4 regions of the Vreelandella titanicae genome follow, and region 3 is predicted to be linked to each of the others. Evidence: predicted binding sites of a transcription regulator. Region 3 holds the regulator's gene; each other region holds the start of a gene.
What was found. Region 3 encodes PhoB, which activates phosphate uptake and scavenging genes when phosphate is short. Its sites were predicted from a motif close to TGTCATANNNNTGTCANA; they were not measured.

Region 1 (3,526 bases), 790 kb from region 3:
CGCCCAGATCCCCTTCATTGGCGGTGGCTAACAGGCCACGGCTGGGAATCGCCACGGCGCCTTCGGGAGACAGGCCCGAGGGCAGTAGCTGGGTGAGCTGCGGTTCGGCCAGGTTGCTAACGTCATAAACGCCCACCAGCGAGCCGCGCTCGGAAAGCAGGAAGACATAGGGCGTACCTTCGAACACCGCAAACTCCATCCCCTCCGGCTCGCTGCCTTTGGCATCCGAACGCTTATCGGGGTAGTGACCCGCTTCAATCACCGCGCGCTCGAATGAAGTACCTGACTCGTATACCACCTCGCCACGCTTGTTGAAGATCGTCCAGCCGCGCGCGCCGCCATCCATATCGCCTTCGTTGGCAATAGCGAAGTGGTCGTTGTCGATCCACTGCAGCGCATCCGGCTCGCGCAGACGCTCGGCTTGCTGCTCGTTGAAGATCAGTGCACCGTCATCGCTGGCGTCAATGCCGTCCAGGTCGACAGTCCCGGCGCTGAAATCCGCCACCACCTTACCGGCGTAGTCGAGCACCACTAGGTGGTTGTTCTCCTGCACGGTCACGACGGTCTCACCCAGGGTGTTGATATCGACAAACTCCGGCTCGGGATCCTCGGGGGCGATCTCGGCGAGCCCGGTTACGTCGGCGTAGAGCAGGCTGTCACAGTTAACCAGCCCTTCCGCATTGATCTTCACCAGTGCCACGGAACCGCCGGGCATCTGCGGTACACGTCCATCGCCCGCCTCTTCGTCGCGTTCGTTCTCAATGGCGACAGCGACAAAGCGCCCATCGGGGGCCGCAGCGGAAGCTACACTATCGGGCTGTCCGTCCAGCGGGCAGGAGGCGAGTATCTCGCCACTGGCTAAATCGACCGTGCGCAGCTCACCGGAAGGCTCGCTGTAGGAAACCGATGTATTCACTCCGACATAGGCCATATTGCCGAGCACCGATACGGCCGTAGGCTCACCGTCCATAACGATATTACCCAGCGGTTGCGGATTAGCCGGGTCACTGATATCGATGCGCCCGATCACGCCCAGCGGGCTATCGGTATACACCAGCGTCATGCCATCACCGGAGGCAGCAATGATTTCAGGCGCGGTCTCGCGTGTACGATCCTCGCCCTCAGCCATATTATCGGGAACCGCAAAGCTGGCGATGCGGTTGAAATGTTTATCTGCCGCGCCTGCCGCTTGCGTGGCGGCCAGCACAACAGCCAGCGCCAACAGGGTTGGTCTGCGTTTGAGTATCATGATGGAGTTAATCCCTTGCCTAAGCTTAAGAAACGACTGATTAAGTTATTAAACTTGCTATGTCCGATTAACCATCCAACATCATAACGATGTCAGGCTTATGACACTCACTGGCTAAGTTAGCGCCGTTGGCTATCGGCACACCTCAGCGCGAAATCCAGGTTGCCGCGAAGATGGGTAAGTAGTGAAGGAACGCATAGGGGAAAAGGGAAGCAGGAAAATCGATAGGTTAAAGGAGACCTTAGAACGAAAGCAGCCAGTCAGTTAGCCCTGACTGGCTGCTTTTTAGCTAGTTTTGGTTGCTAGCTTACTTCTATACATACGCGACATACGCGCGATAGCGTTTTACTCGTCGCCTGCCATCTGCATTTGGCGTTGCATGTAATTCTGAATACCCACCTTGTCGATCAAACCAAGTTCCGTTTCGATGTGATCGATATGGTCTTCTTCGTCGGCGAGCAGATCGCGGAGCATGTCGCGGGTAACGTAATCTTTAACGCTTTCACAATAGGTGATGGCTTCGATGTAGTCGTTGCGGCCATCGTGCTCAATTTTTAGATCGCTTTCGAGCATTTCTTTGACGTTTTCGCCAATGTGCAGCTTGCCCAGGTCTTGCAGGTTGGGAATGCCTTCCAGGAATAGGATACGCTCGATGATCTTGTCAGCGTGCTGCATCTCTTCGATGGACTCATCGTATTCCCACTTGGCGAGTGCTTTTAGGCCCCAGTCTTTGTACATCTTGGCGTGCAAAAAGTACTGATTGATCGCAACCAGTTCGTTGCCGAGCGCCTTATTGAGATGCTCAATAACTTTCGTATCACCTTTCATGACGTCACCTTTTCTACTGTAATGCTGATGTTTAATCTAGTTTAGACAATACGATCAAGCAGTTACGTTTGGAGAAGAGTATAGGCGCAAATAGCTATACCCCCAGCGTTTCTGAGAGTATAGATAAGATGATTAAAAGTTCAAGCAAATCAGTTATTTGCTAAAGATAACCCTAACAATAGTGATTCGCGTCACACGGCGTAGGCAAGGCCCATATCGGCTTCTTGACGTGCTTCCTGAACGGCATCGCGGGTAATTGATTTAGCGTAGCACGCGCACTTACCGCACTGCGTTGCGCAGCCGGTTGCCTCGCGTACTTCTCGCCAGCTGCGCGCTCCGTCGCTAACGTGCTGGCGAATCTGATGATCGGTTACTCCCTTGCACACGCAAACGTACATGGCGACACCTCATAAAAATCATGAGATGAATGTAAATGATTCGCATACATCTTATCAAGTAGAAATGACTGCTTTTTGCTATCCATTCGTCTTAATAAGCAAGAGCAGCAAAATAACGTACTGGCGTAAAAGCACTTTTTGCCCCATACCAGCTGAAATTATTTTTTCGGCAAAACCACCGTTTGCGTGTTGGAAGCAATATCCGGCCAGCTACGCCGCTGTTTATCGAACAGCACCCATAAGTAGCCCAAACCAAACGCCAGCAGCGAGAGCCACGCCACCGCGCAGCGGATGAGGCATTGCTTCAAGTTCAGTGAATACCCGTCTACCGTTTGCACCCGTAATCGCCATGCCTGCATACCCAAGGTCATACCACCGCGCGACCAGGAGAAAACAAAAAACAGCGTGACAAAAAACACCAGCAAGAGCTGCAAACTCAAAACATCGCTGGCCGTAGTGCCAATCTCTTCGGGCTGTTGACCCAGCACATAGCGGAAAAACAGCATATGCACGACGGTCACCGCAATCCAAATCGCGGTGACCAAAAAGCCGTCATACAGCATGGCGCCCAGTCGTCGGCCAAGACCGGCTGGCCATACGCTGTCCAACTGAGTAAAGCGTCGTGTTTGCATAGTTCTCTTCGTGGTTGCTGGCTGTTTCTGGACGATACGAGGCTGTGATGGCTACTATTGCGGCATTAACCATTGCGACGTAGAAAGTAGATCCCGACCCCAGCGCAGGCCAGAGTCGGCACCAGTACGGCCCAGACGGGTGAAAAGCCAAATATCGTCGAGGCGGGCGCCAGTAGATCCTGAACGTACTTAAAGCTCAGCCCAGTGACAACGCCATAAAACACCCGAGTACCAGCGGCCACGGTGCGCAGCGGGCCAAATACAAAGGAGGCGGCAATCAGCACCAGCGACCCCATGGTGAGCGGCATCAGCATCTTCTGCCAAAAATACAGCAGTGCCTGATCATTCTGCAGGTTCTGCTCTTCAAGGAACTGGGCATAGGCCCAAAGCTCGCTGGGCGCCTGACTCTCAATATCGCG
Region 2 (3,526 bases), 1.0 Mb from region 3:
GCACCCCAGTCCACCGTAGCAGGGCCTAGCCCTGCAACCGCAAAGCCTACGATCGCGCCGACAATCGAGTGCGTCGTGGAAACCGGCCAGCCTTTCATGGAGGCCACCAGCAGCCATGTTCCCGCCGCCAGCAGTGCTGCCAGCATGCCGTAGACCAGCAATTGTGGGTCGTCCTGTAGCAGTTCGGGGTCGATAATACCTTTACGGATCGTATTGGTAACTTCGCCACCGGCTAGCCAGGCACCCAGGAATTCAAAAATGACCGCAATCAGGATAGCCTGTTTGATGGTGATCGCTTTCGACCCCACCGAGGTTCCCATGGCATTGGCCACGTCGTTGGCGCCAACGCCCCAGGCCATGAAAAAGCCAAACAAACAGGCCAGGATGATAAAAATTTCACCGTGCTGGGCAATAATCAGCATGAAAGTCCCCTTAGCGGGCAGTCAGGATCTGCAGACGGCTACCCACGCGCTCGGCGCGGTCGGATAGTTCGCCAACCCATTCAATGATCTTGTAGAGAAAGATCACGTCCACTGGCGGTAGCTGGCTCTCAAGCTTGAACAGCTGGCGGCGAATAGTGATCTGTTGGTCGTCGGCTTGGTGTTCGAGAGTGTGCAGCTCACGGATCATCTTCTGCATCACATCCGAGACATTTTTGCCAAAGCCGGACTCGAGCAGATCCTTGAGCTCTTCTAGCGCTTGACGCGCTTGCGCCACGCAGGCAACGCTGGTTCGAATGTAGTCGCGCATCGGCGCGGCCAGCTCATCCGGCACGCGCATTTTACGCCCCAGCATAATGCCGGTAATGTCACGCACCTTGTTGGCGATCTTGTCCTGCACGCTGATCAGATCAAGCAGATCGGAGCGCGACACCGGAAGAAACATGGTGTTGGGCAGGTTCAACCGTAGTTCTGTTTTCAGCGTATCGGCGTCATGCTCTAGGCGGGTGACGTTTTCGCGCAGCTCAGCCGCTTTGTCCCAGTCATCAACCAGGGTTGCTTCAAAAAACGGCAACAGCTGATCGGCACACTCATTCGTCTTGACGATATGGGCCAATAACGGCTGGAATGGCGAGCGGCCAAACATCGAAGAAAAAGGATTGGAGGTAACCATAATGCCTTTTAGCCTGTTTTCGGGGAGCCTGGAAATGGCGGCGCCAGTATAAAGAGTGCGCCTGCCGCCGTCATGAAAAGTTCACAAATGTAATCAAATATTCATTTAAATGTCACGATAACGAGGTGGCTAGCGTCATGAAAAGCCCAAACCCCATGGAAGTGGAACTTAAACTGGCCCTTGCCCCGACAGGGCCTGCGGCGCTGACTCAACACCCGTATCTCGCTTCACACGCCGTGCGTAAACAAACGTTGACCAATACCTACTTTGATACCCCTCAGGGTGATCTGGCGAAAGCACATATTGCGCTGCGACTTCGCCAGGTAGACGGCCAGGTGCTGCAAACGGTGAAAACCGCTGGCCAAGGTGGTGGCGGGCTTTCCCAGCGCGAAGAGTGGGAGTGGCAAGTGGCTGGTCCGCAGTTGGATCTCGCTTCAATTGCCAAACTCCCCCCTTTTCAAGGCGAACTTAGCGGTGTGCTAGATGCCCTCGCTCCCCAACTCAGCACCGATTTCACACGGCGTAGCTGGCAGCTAAAAGAGGGCGGACAAGGTCAGGAGAGTCATGTCGAGCTGGTATTGGATGAAGGCGAAATTATTAGCGGTGACTACCGCACGCCGATTCGCGAAGCAGAGCTCGAATTAAAAGGCGGCGAGCCTGAAGCTCTGTGGGCGCTGGCATTGACCCTTGCTGAACAGGTACCCCTGCGACCCTCGGACAGTAGCAAGGCGGCCCGTGGCAATGCGCTTAGTAGCCAACACTGGCCGCTCCCCGAAGCGCACTCCCCGGCAGAGTGGCTGCACCGTGCCACGCTGGCGCTGGACGCCTACCACGACAGCCAACAAGCCAGCTTTTTAAACGATGCCCAGCAGGCGCTGGCCACTCTCGCCGAACATCCCGAACTGGATGCCACCGCACGCGCTTATGCCCAGGCGCTGCCTGGCGCGCTCGATGCGGACGGCCAGCCCAATGCAGCCTACGGTAAAGCGGCGTTAGCGCTCGCCCATCGCTTGGCGTACCAAACCGCGCTACGCTAGGTCCTAGCGCACTTTTCAGGACGGCATTGAGGTCCACTTCAGGATGATGCAATGAATTTAAACTTAACCCCCGGCGCGGAAGGCCTACGCACCCGCCTGTTTCATATCATATTTGAGTCTGACACGCCGGGAGCAAAAGCTTTTGATATCGCCTTGATTGTGGCGATTCTACTCAGTGTTGCGGTCATTATGCTGGGCAGTATCGAGACTTATGCCGAGCGGTACGGCGACCTATTCTTCTATCTTGAGTGGGTCTTCACGCTATTGTTCAGCATTGAGCTGATCTTGCGCATTTACTGCCTGGAAAAGCCGACACTCTATTTAAGAAGCTTTTATGGCATCGTCGACTTAATCGCGATTTTGCCCATTTGGCTGGTACTACTGGTGCCCGGTGCACATGGTCTGGTGATTGTACGTTTGCTGCGGGTACTGCGCATTTTTCGTATTCTGCGCCTGATGGAGTTTGTCGGCGAGGCGCGTCTTTTAATGGATGCCCTTAAACGCAGCATGCGCCAGATATTGCTGTTTTTTAGCGCCATATTAATGGTGATTACCCTGTTCGCGGCGCTGATGTACACCATCGAATCCTCTGAGGCGGGCTTCACCAGTATTCCGATGTCGATGTACTGGGCCATTGTCAGCATGACCACCGTCGGCTATGGCGACATCGTCCCCGCTACTGCGCTGGGTAAATCGATTACGGTGGTACTCATGCTGCTCGGCTACTCGATCATTGCCGTGCCCACCGGGGTATTTTCCGCTCAGGTGATTCGCTCGATCCGTGAAGAGCGTTACTCCGAAGAAGCCTGCCCCGGCTGCGGTCACGAACGCCATGAAAAACGCGCCCGCTACTGCCTACGCTGCGGCACCTGGCTGGATGAAGACAGCGAAGACCCGCGCAAGAAGGACGACGACAAAACAGATGACGCTCAAGAAAATAGCCACGAGAGTGACGAAGACAAGAACTAAGACAAAAACACGCCCCAAGACAGCTAAACTAAATCGTCAAACAAAATAGCCAAATCTGGGGCGCGCAGCGTTTATTTAGTGCGGGATGGAGTGTTTGCTAACCGATCACTCCACTTCGTGCGGGGCTTCCCAGGCGTCTAACTCAGCCTCGCTCCAGGCACCGTAAGTAGCGTTGGGGAACACGATCCAATCGTTGCCAAAACGCTCGGCATTCTCTTCAACAAGCGCATGCTGCTGGTCAAGGTCGGCGCCCGCGAAGTCACCCGCGAAATCGTGAAGGGAATCACCCAGCTGCATCACCAGCGTGTGGTTATCCACCACTTCCGCGCGGCGTTCTGCCTTGGCAGGCCCCAGCAACATCACGCTTTGTTCAGAGACTTGGGGTAGCTCTAGCGCTTCCAAGGTGG
Region 3 (3,526 bases):
GATTTTTGTGGCCGGCGTTTATGTGATGCGCGCTGCGGGCTGCGTGGTCAATGACTATGCGGATCGCCACTTCGATGGGCATGTGAAACGCACAAAACAACGTCCGCTAGCGACGGGCCGTATCAGCGAAACCGAAGCTCAACTGCTGTTTATCGCCCTGGTGGCCGCTGCGTTTATTCTGGTATTACTGACCAACTGGTTTACGGTGCTGCTCTCGCTGGGCGGGGTGCTGCTGGCGATTATTTATCCGTTTATGAAGCGCTATACCCACTTTCCTCAGGTGGTGCTGGGCGCGGCTTTTTCCTGGGCAATTCCGATGGCTTTTGGCGCCGTGCTCGGCCACGTGCCGCTGGAAGCATGGCTGCTATTCTGCGCTAATGTGTGCTGGACAGTGGCCTACGATACCCAGTACGCCATGGTCGATCGCGACGACGATTTAAAAATTGGCATTAAATCGACGGCCGTGCTGTTTGGAAATGCGGATCGTTTGATTATCGGCTTACTCCAGCTAGCCACCCTGGGGTTGCTGGCTTGGGTAGGCTGGTGGGTTGGTTTAGGTGGTTTCTTCTGGTTAGGGCTAGCGGCAATGGCAGCGACTTTTCTGCATCAGCAGCGCTTAATTCGCGACCAGGAGCGGGATGCCTGCTTCCAGGCGTTTCTCAATAATCACTGGTCGGGACTGCTGATTTTTGCCGGTATCGCGCTAAGTTGGTGGCCTGCGGCTGGCTGATCGAGGCGATTGTCATGTAATTGTCATCAAGTCATGGTGTTATCGTCACTGACATGTCATTGATCTGTTTTTCTTTGAACTGTTTTTCTTTGAACTGTTTTTCTTTGAACTAGTTTCTTTGAACACCGTGAGGCTCTGGTATGACCGCCAAGACCGTTCTGATTGTCGATGATGAGGCGTCGATTCGCGAGATGATCGCGGTAGCGCTGGAAATGGCTGACTATCGCGTGCTCGAAGCGGATAACGCCCAGGATGCCCATGCCATGGTGGTCGACCACCAACCCGATTTACTGCTGCTGGACTGGATGATGCCCGGCACTAGCGGTATTGAGCTGGCGAGACGCCTAAAGCGTGAAGAAACCACCGCTGAAATCCCGATTATTATGCTCACCGCGAAAGGCGAAGAGGATAATAAAATTCAAGGGCTTGAAGCCGGTGCCGATGACTATATCACCAAGCCTTTTTCACCCCGGGAATTGGTGGCACGGCTAAAAGCGGTGCTGCGCCGTGCGACGCCACGTGGCGTTGAAGACCCGATTGAGATTAACGGCCTGCTGCTTGATCCGGTGAGCCACCGGGTAAGTGCCCACGGCAAAGCGCTGGAAATGGGCCCCACCGAGTACCGTTTGCTGCAGTTTTTTATGACTCACCAAGAGCGCGCTTACACACGTAGCCAGCTGCTTGACCAAGTGTGGGGCGGCAATGTTTACGTTGAAGAGCGCACGGTCGATGTGCATATCCGCCGCTTGCGTAAAGCGCTGGGCGACGTGCATCAAAACCTGATCCAAACGGTTCGGGGTACCGGTTACCGTTTCTCTGCACGGGTGTAAATGTGCGTTTATGGAGTCGTGAGCTGTGGCGAATAGCGTGGCTGGCCACGCTGGGCACTTGCTTGGGCTGGCTGTTGGGCTCGGCTGGGCTGGGGCTTGCAGCAGGGCTTGCGGGATGCTTGTTTTACCACTTACGACAGTTACGCGAACTCTATTTGTGGCTCACCCTCCACCCTAACGATGAACCGCCTGCCGCTCGCGGGATGTGGGGCGAGCTATTCGATCGTTTATACCGCTATCAAAAAAGTCAGCGCATCACCCAAAGCCGTCTGCGGGCTACTTTGGCACGTATTCAAGAGTCGTCTGAAGCAATGCGTGATAGCGTGGTCATGCTTGATCGCCACGGTGATTTGGAGTGGTGGAACAGCGCCGCCACCGCCATGCTGGGGCTACAAACCGCCCATGATCGTGGTCAACACATTACCAACCTGCTGCGCGACCCGGGCTTTATCAGCTATTTTAATTCGCGTAACTACAGTGAGCCGTTAACGCTCACCTCACCGATTGATGAACGGCGAATCCTGCAGTATCAAATTACCCTCTACGGTGACGACGAACGCTTAGTGATGGCTCGCGATATCACCCGCTTGCATCGTCTTGAGCAGATGCGGCGCGACTTTGTCGCCAACGTTTCCCATGAGTTACGTACGCCGCTGACCGTTCTCTCCGGCTATTTGGAAACCTACAGTGATATCTCCGACCAGCTTCCGCCGCGCTTGGGACGTAGTATTCAGCAAATGCAGGAACAGACCCAGCGGATGCAGAATCTGGTCAACGATTTATTGCTGCTCTCGCGTTTGGAAATTGACCAGGGCGGCCAAGATCATCATCCACTGTCACTCGAGCCTTTACTGCAAAGCGTTTGTGATGATGCGCTGGCCCTATCGCATCAACGTCATACCATCACCGTCGCCCTTGAGAGCGATGCCCGACTGTTAGGCAGTGAACAGGAGATTCGCAGCGCCGTCTCTAACCTTGCCTTTAATGCGGTTCGCTACACGCCTGCTGGCAGCCAAATCACCCTGCGCTGGAAAGCTAGTGCTACTGGTGGCGGCTATATCGATGTGGAAGATAACGGTGAAGGGATTGATCCCGTTCATATTCCCCGACTAACAGAACGCTTTTACCGTGTTGATAAGGGGCGCAGCACTGCGACTGGCGGCACAGGTTTAGGCTTGGCGATCGTTAAGCACGTGCTGTTGCGCCACGATGCGCAACTACAAATTGAGTCCCTTCCCGGCAAGGGTGCGTTGTTTCGCTGCGCCTTCCCCCCCTCGCGTCTTGTTTAATTTAGCAAGTCATCCCATCGCATAATATTTGTAGCAATGTGCAATATTGGCATGCAAGGTTGGTAAAGCTTTACCCATGTGCCATTTTTACACAGCTTAAAGCGTTGTGTCGTGACTCAGTCGATGCCTTTTTGGCATAACTTATTTTTAATTAAGAGACTGATTTTGTTGTTTTTATTTATATGCTTAAGTTTTTTGGCATGCCTTCTGCAGAGTACAGATTGAAGGAAGATGACCGCAGGAATTGCTGGCTTCTCAGTAAGCCTTTCTTTCTTCATTAAGCGGTACTAAACAGCGATCGGAGGTAGGATATGACGTCCAAGGATTTTCTCAAGAAAGCTGGCATTTTAGGTGTATCTTTTGGTCTGATGGCAAGCCCATTAGCTTTTGCACAAACCGATGAAAATTCGGCGATTGACGAAAACCAAGGTATTACCGCTGACGAGCAACCGATGGATTCCCAAGGTACCGGTAGTTCAACTGGCAGTGATACAACAGACATGACTGACGATTTAACCCATGACGAAGGTGATGGTGCCAGCGACATGGATCCGCAATCAAGCAGTCACTCAGACGATGCTGAGTATGACAAGGATGAGCTTGTAGAAGAAAATGGCGGTAGCTAATTATCAATGACCTTTTAGATATCATTAAAAGCTTTTTCAGAGAATGAATAA
Region 4 (3,526 bases), 630 kb from region 3:
CTCTGAAGCCCGACGCGCTCTAGGGTGCGGTTGGCCTCGGGCTCGTCGATATCCTGCTGGCTAAAGGTAAGCTGCGAAGTGACTTCGGTGGCAGCGCTGGGCTGCCAGCGGTGGCCCAACTGGACGTTGTTGCTTTCCACATCGCGGTCGCGCAGCGGATTGCTGGCATCGGTTGAAAGCTGTTGTGGGTTGGCGGGCTGGGTGGCGCGTTCGTCGTAGTGCTGCCAGCTGATAAATACCCGCTGGTCGTCGTTTGGCTCCCAACCGCCTTTTAGCAGCAGACTATTGAGCGTTGCATCCTCTTCGGCTTCATCGCCCCCGGCGCGGCGAATATCGCCGGATTCACTGCGGCCGATTGAAAACAGGCCATCCACCAGGCCGTTGGCGGTATTGCGGCGGCCGAAGCCAGTCAGGCTCCCCCGCATTTCGTTGCTGGCCGTCGCACCGCCTACGGAAAGGCGTACGCCGCTATCTTCGCCGGGGGCAAGCAGGTCGTTGGCATTCACACTGGTGAAGCTGACGACACCGCCCATGGCATTACTGCCGTACAAGCTGGAGAGCGCACCGCGTGCTATCTGTACTTCTTGAATCAGGCCAGGGTCGAGAAAGAAGTTACCGATGTGGCCGGTGGAGATATCCTGACGAACGCCATCCAAACGTACCAGCACCCCTTTGCTGCCAAAGCCGCGCATACCTAAGGTTTGGCCATTTCGGCGCCCTTGGCCAGCCACATGTAGGCCGGGTTGGCGGCTAAGTACGTCTTCAACCCGGCTGGCGGTGGCCAGCACAGCATCATCGCGATCAATAATATCGATAATCAGCGGTGCCCGTGAAAGGTCCGTAGGCGCTCGGGTGCCGGTGACCGTCACTGGGTTAAGCTCGGCGTCGTCTGCTTGGGCGGTTAACAGTGGAAGCAGCGTTAAAAAGAGGCCACCAAAAGCGCGTGTGTGGTTCATAAGCCAGAGATTTCCAACAGGGATAAGTGGAAGAGGTCGCTGGCTGGGTGCGATGGGCTACCTGGCTGGCTTTGCTGTATAAGTCTTTAAATTAATCAGGGGCTGAAATATTAAGAGCTTTAGGCGTTAAGAATTAACTTGCCGCTTTTAGTACGGCGCAACACATAGCGGCGCTGTTCATGGTGGATAACCAACTGGTCTGAGTTGCCAAGTAATTCTTTGCTATTCACCTCGTGGGCCACCTCGCGGGTCGTCGAGGCCGACGTATCTCCCTGGCCAGTGCCCTTAGCGGGTAACTGCATGAGAGAGTAACTCCTGTGTTAATGATAACTATTAGCGTTAATTTAGCAGAGTTGCAGACATCCCTCAATAGGGTTTGGGGAGTAAAAGTGACTAGCATTCGACCTTTCTTCATCTAAATGCAGGCGCTCCGTCATCGTGCTGTCATTAAGCTTCTTTAGTGTCTCGTAACGTTCAATCGTTGACCTACAAACGATCAGGGGGAGACTAAAATGAGTAAAGAGATCGAAGATCATCGCCTGTTTAACCACAGCGGCAACCAACCTTTCGCGGAAGTATTGGCGCGTCATGTATCCCGGCGTGATGTGATGCGCGGTGGTTTGAGCATGGCGGCTGCCTCGATGCTTAGTTTTGGTGGCGCTGCTCAAGCGCTTGCCTCAAGCAGCAGCCAAAAAACACCCCTGACACTGGCGTTTGAGGCGGTTCAAGGATCACGCACCGATGCCGTGGTGGTGCCGGAAGGTTATGTGGCCCAAGTCTTGGTGCCGTGGGGCACGCCGCTGAACCAAAATGTTACCTGGCAGCCCGAGCAGTCGATGACCGCTGAGCGTCAGGCGGAGAGTGTGGGCATGCACCATGACGGCATGGCCGGTTTTGCCCTGGATACCGACAACGCCTCGCGCCGTTTTGTGCTGGCGCTCAACAATGAGTATATCGACCAAGCAGCGCTATGGGCGCCCCAAGGAGGCCCCACTAATGCGGATGAGGGCCAGCGGCCAGCAGCTGAGTCGCGCACTGAGATCAACGCTCACGGTGTCACCCTTGTTGAGGTCGAAAAGAACGCCAGTGGCCAATGGGCGCATGTGCCGGGTTCGCGTTATAACCGTCGCCTCACCAGTGCGACGGTGATGGAACTTTCCGGGCCAGTGGCGGGCAGTGACTACGTCAAAACGCGCTTTTCGCCTGAGGGTACCCAAACCCGTGGTACCAACAATAACTGTGGTAACGGGGTAACGCCCTGGGGCACCTATATTGCCTGTGAAGAGAACTGGCCCAATGTGTTCGTTAATCATGGCGAACGCTTCCAGGACGACGCGCGGATTGGTATTCCCACCGCTAAAAGCCGCTATGGTTGGGATACTTCGGCGGGAGACGCCTCTGAACAGAATGACGAATTTGCTCGCTTCGACATTACCCCGCGCGGCGAGCGTGCTGAAGATGATTATCGCAACGAAGCACGCACGTTCGGCTACCAGGTGGAGGTCGACCCCTATAGTGATGCATTGGCGGTTAAGCGTACGGCACTTGGCCGTTTCCGCCATGAAGGGTGTTGGTTAGGCAAGCTGGAAGCCGGTCAGCCAGTGGTTTACTACTCGGGGCACGATTCCCGCAACGAGTACGTATATAAATATGTTTCTGATGCTGCCTGGGATCCCGCCGATGCCAACCGTCCAGGGGAAGAGTATGATCGTCTTGCCATTGGCAACAAATATTTGGATAACGGCACCCTCTATGTGGCTCGTTTCCATGCCGATGGCAGCGGTGAGTGGCTACCGCTAACGCCTAGTGCTCAAACGCGCGATGGCCGCACGCTGGCGGCGGCGTTGGGGCTAGCCGACGACGATGCGGCAGGTATCATCATCAACACCTGCGATGCAGCGGATTTGTTGGGTGCCACGCCAATGGACCGCCCTGAGTGGGCTTCCGTCGATCCTGCCTCCGGCGAGGTGTATCTCACCCTAACCAATAACACTCAGCGTACCGCTGAAGAGACAACCCCAACTTACACTAATGACGGTGAGCATCTGGAACAAGTAGGTGTTGGTTACGATTTAGCGCCCACCAATGCCGCCAACCCTCGCGCCAATAACGAAGCAGGGCATATTATTCGCTGGCGCGAAAGCCGGTTGCCCAACGCCTTTACTTGGGAGGTGTTTGTGTTTGGCGCGGCCGCTGACGATGCCGATAATCACTCGGGCCTGACAGAAATGAATCAGTTCGCCAGTCCCGATGGGCTCTGGTTCGACGAGCGAGAGGACGGTCAGGGTATCCTCTGGATCCAAACCGATAACGGTTATGATGGAGTAACCGAGTACACCAACGATCAGCTGCTTGCCGTGGTACCGAATGGGCTAGACGACATCCAGGGAACCGGCCCGGTGATTAACAGCAGCAACCAGCAGCAACTTAAGCGCTTTGCGGTAGGGCCGAACGGCTGTGAAGTCACCGGTATTTTTGCCACGCCGGATAAAACCGCGCTGTTTATTAACATTCAGCACCCCGGTAACTGGCCCGCGGATGGTAGCGAGCTAGTGCAAGACGCCACCGTT

Region 1: HZS52_RS01175 (esterase-like activity of phytase family protein) is a predicted target of PhoB. The motif match lies at 1,338-1,355, and genes of this name have one in related genera.
Region 2: HZS52_RS00170 (CYTH domain-containing protein) is a predicted target of PhoB. The motif match lies at 1,213-1,230, and genes of this name have one in related genera.
Region 4: HZS52_RS07845 (PhoX family protein) is a predicted target of PhoB. The motif match lies at 1,388-1,405, and genes of this name have one in related genera.

The regions. Positions count from the first base shown of each region.
Region 1 is NZ_CP059082.1:258,063-261,588, forward strand. Features, by position in the region: gene HZS52_RS01175 (esterase-like activity of phytase family protein) at 1-1,249, opposite strand, end outside; gene bfr (bacterioferritin) at 1,595-2,077, opposite strand; gene HZS52_RS01185 ((2Fe-2S)-binding protein) at 2,269-2,475, opposite strand; gene HZS52_RS01190 (RDD family protein) at 2,634-3,107, opposite strand; gene lptG (LPS export ABC transporter permease LptG) at 3,173-3,526, opposite strand, start outside.
Region 2 is NZ_CP059082.1:31,974-35,499, forward strand. Features, by position in the region: gene HZS52_RS00160 (inorganic phosphate transporter) at 1-422, opposite strand, end outside; gene HZS52_RS00165 (TIGR00153 family protein) at 433-1,113, opposite strand; gene HZS52_RS00170 (CYTH domain-containing protein) at 1,251-2,150, shown strand; gene HZS52_RS00175 (ion transporter) at 2,202-3,119, shown strand; gene HZS52_RS00180 (5'-nucleotidase, lipoprotein e(P4) family) at 3,225-3,526, opposite strand, start outside.
Region 3 is NZ_CP059082.1:1,049,564-1,053,089, forward strand. Features, by position in the region: gene ubiA (4-hydroxybenzoate octaprenyltransferase) at 1-730, shown strand, start outside; gene phoB (phosphate regulon transcriptional regulator PhoB) at 871-1,560, shown strand; gene phoR (phosphate regulon sensor histidine kinase PhoR) at 1,563-2,849, shown strand; gene HZS52_RS04975 (hypothetical protein) at 3,161-3,475, shown strand.
Region 4 is NZ_CP059082.1:1,683,953-1,687,478, forward strand. Features, by position in the region: gene HZS52_RS07835 (TonB-dependent receptor domain-containing protein) at 1-956, opposite strand, end outside; gene hemP (hemin uptake protein HemP) at 1,076-1,258, opposite strand; gene HZS52_RS07845 (PhoX family protein) at 1,469-3,526, shown strand, end outside.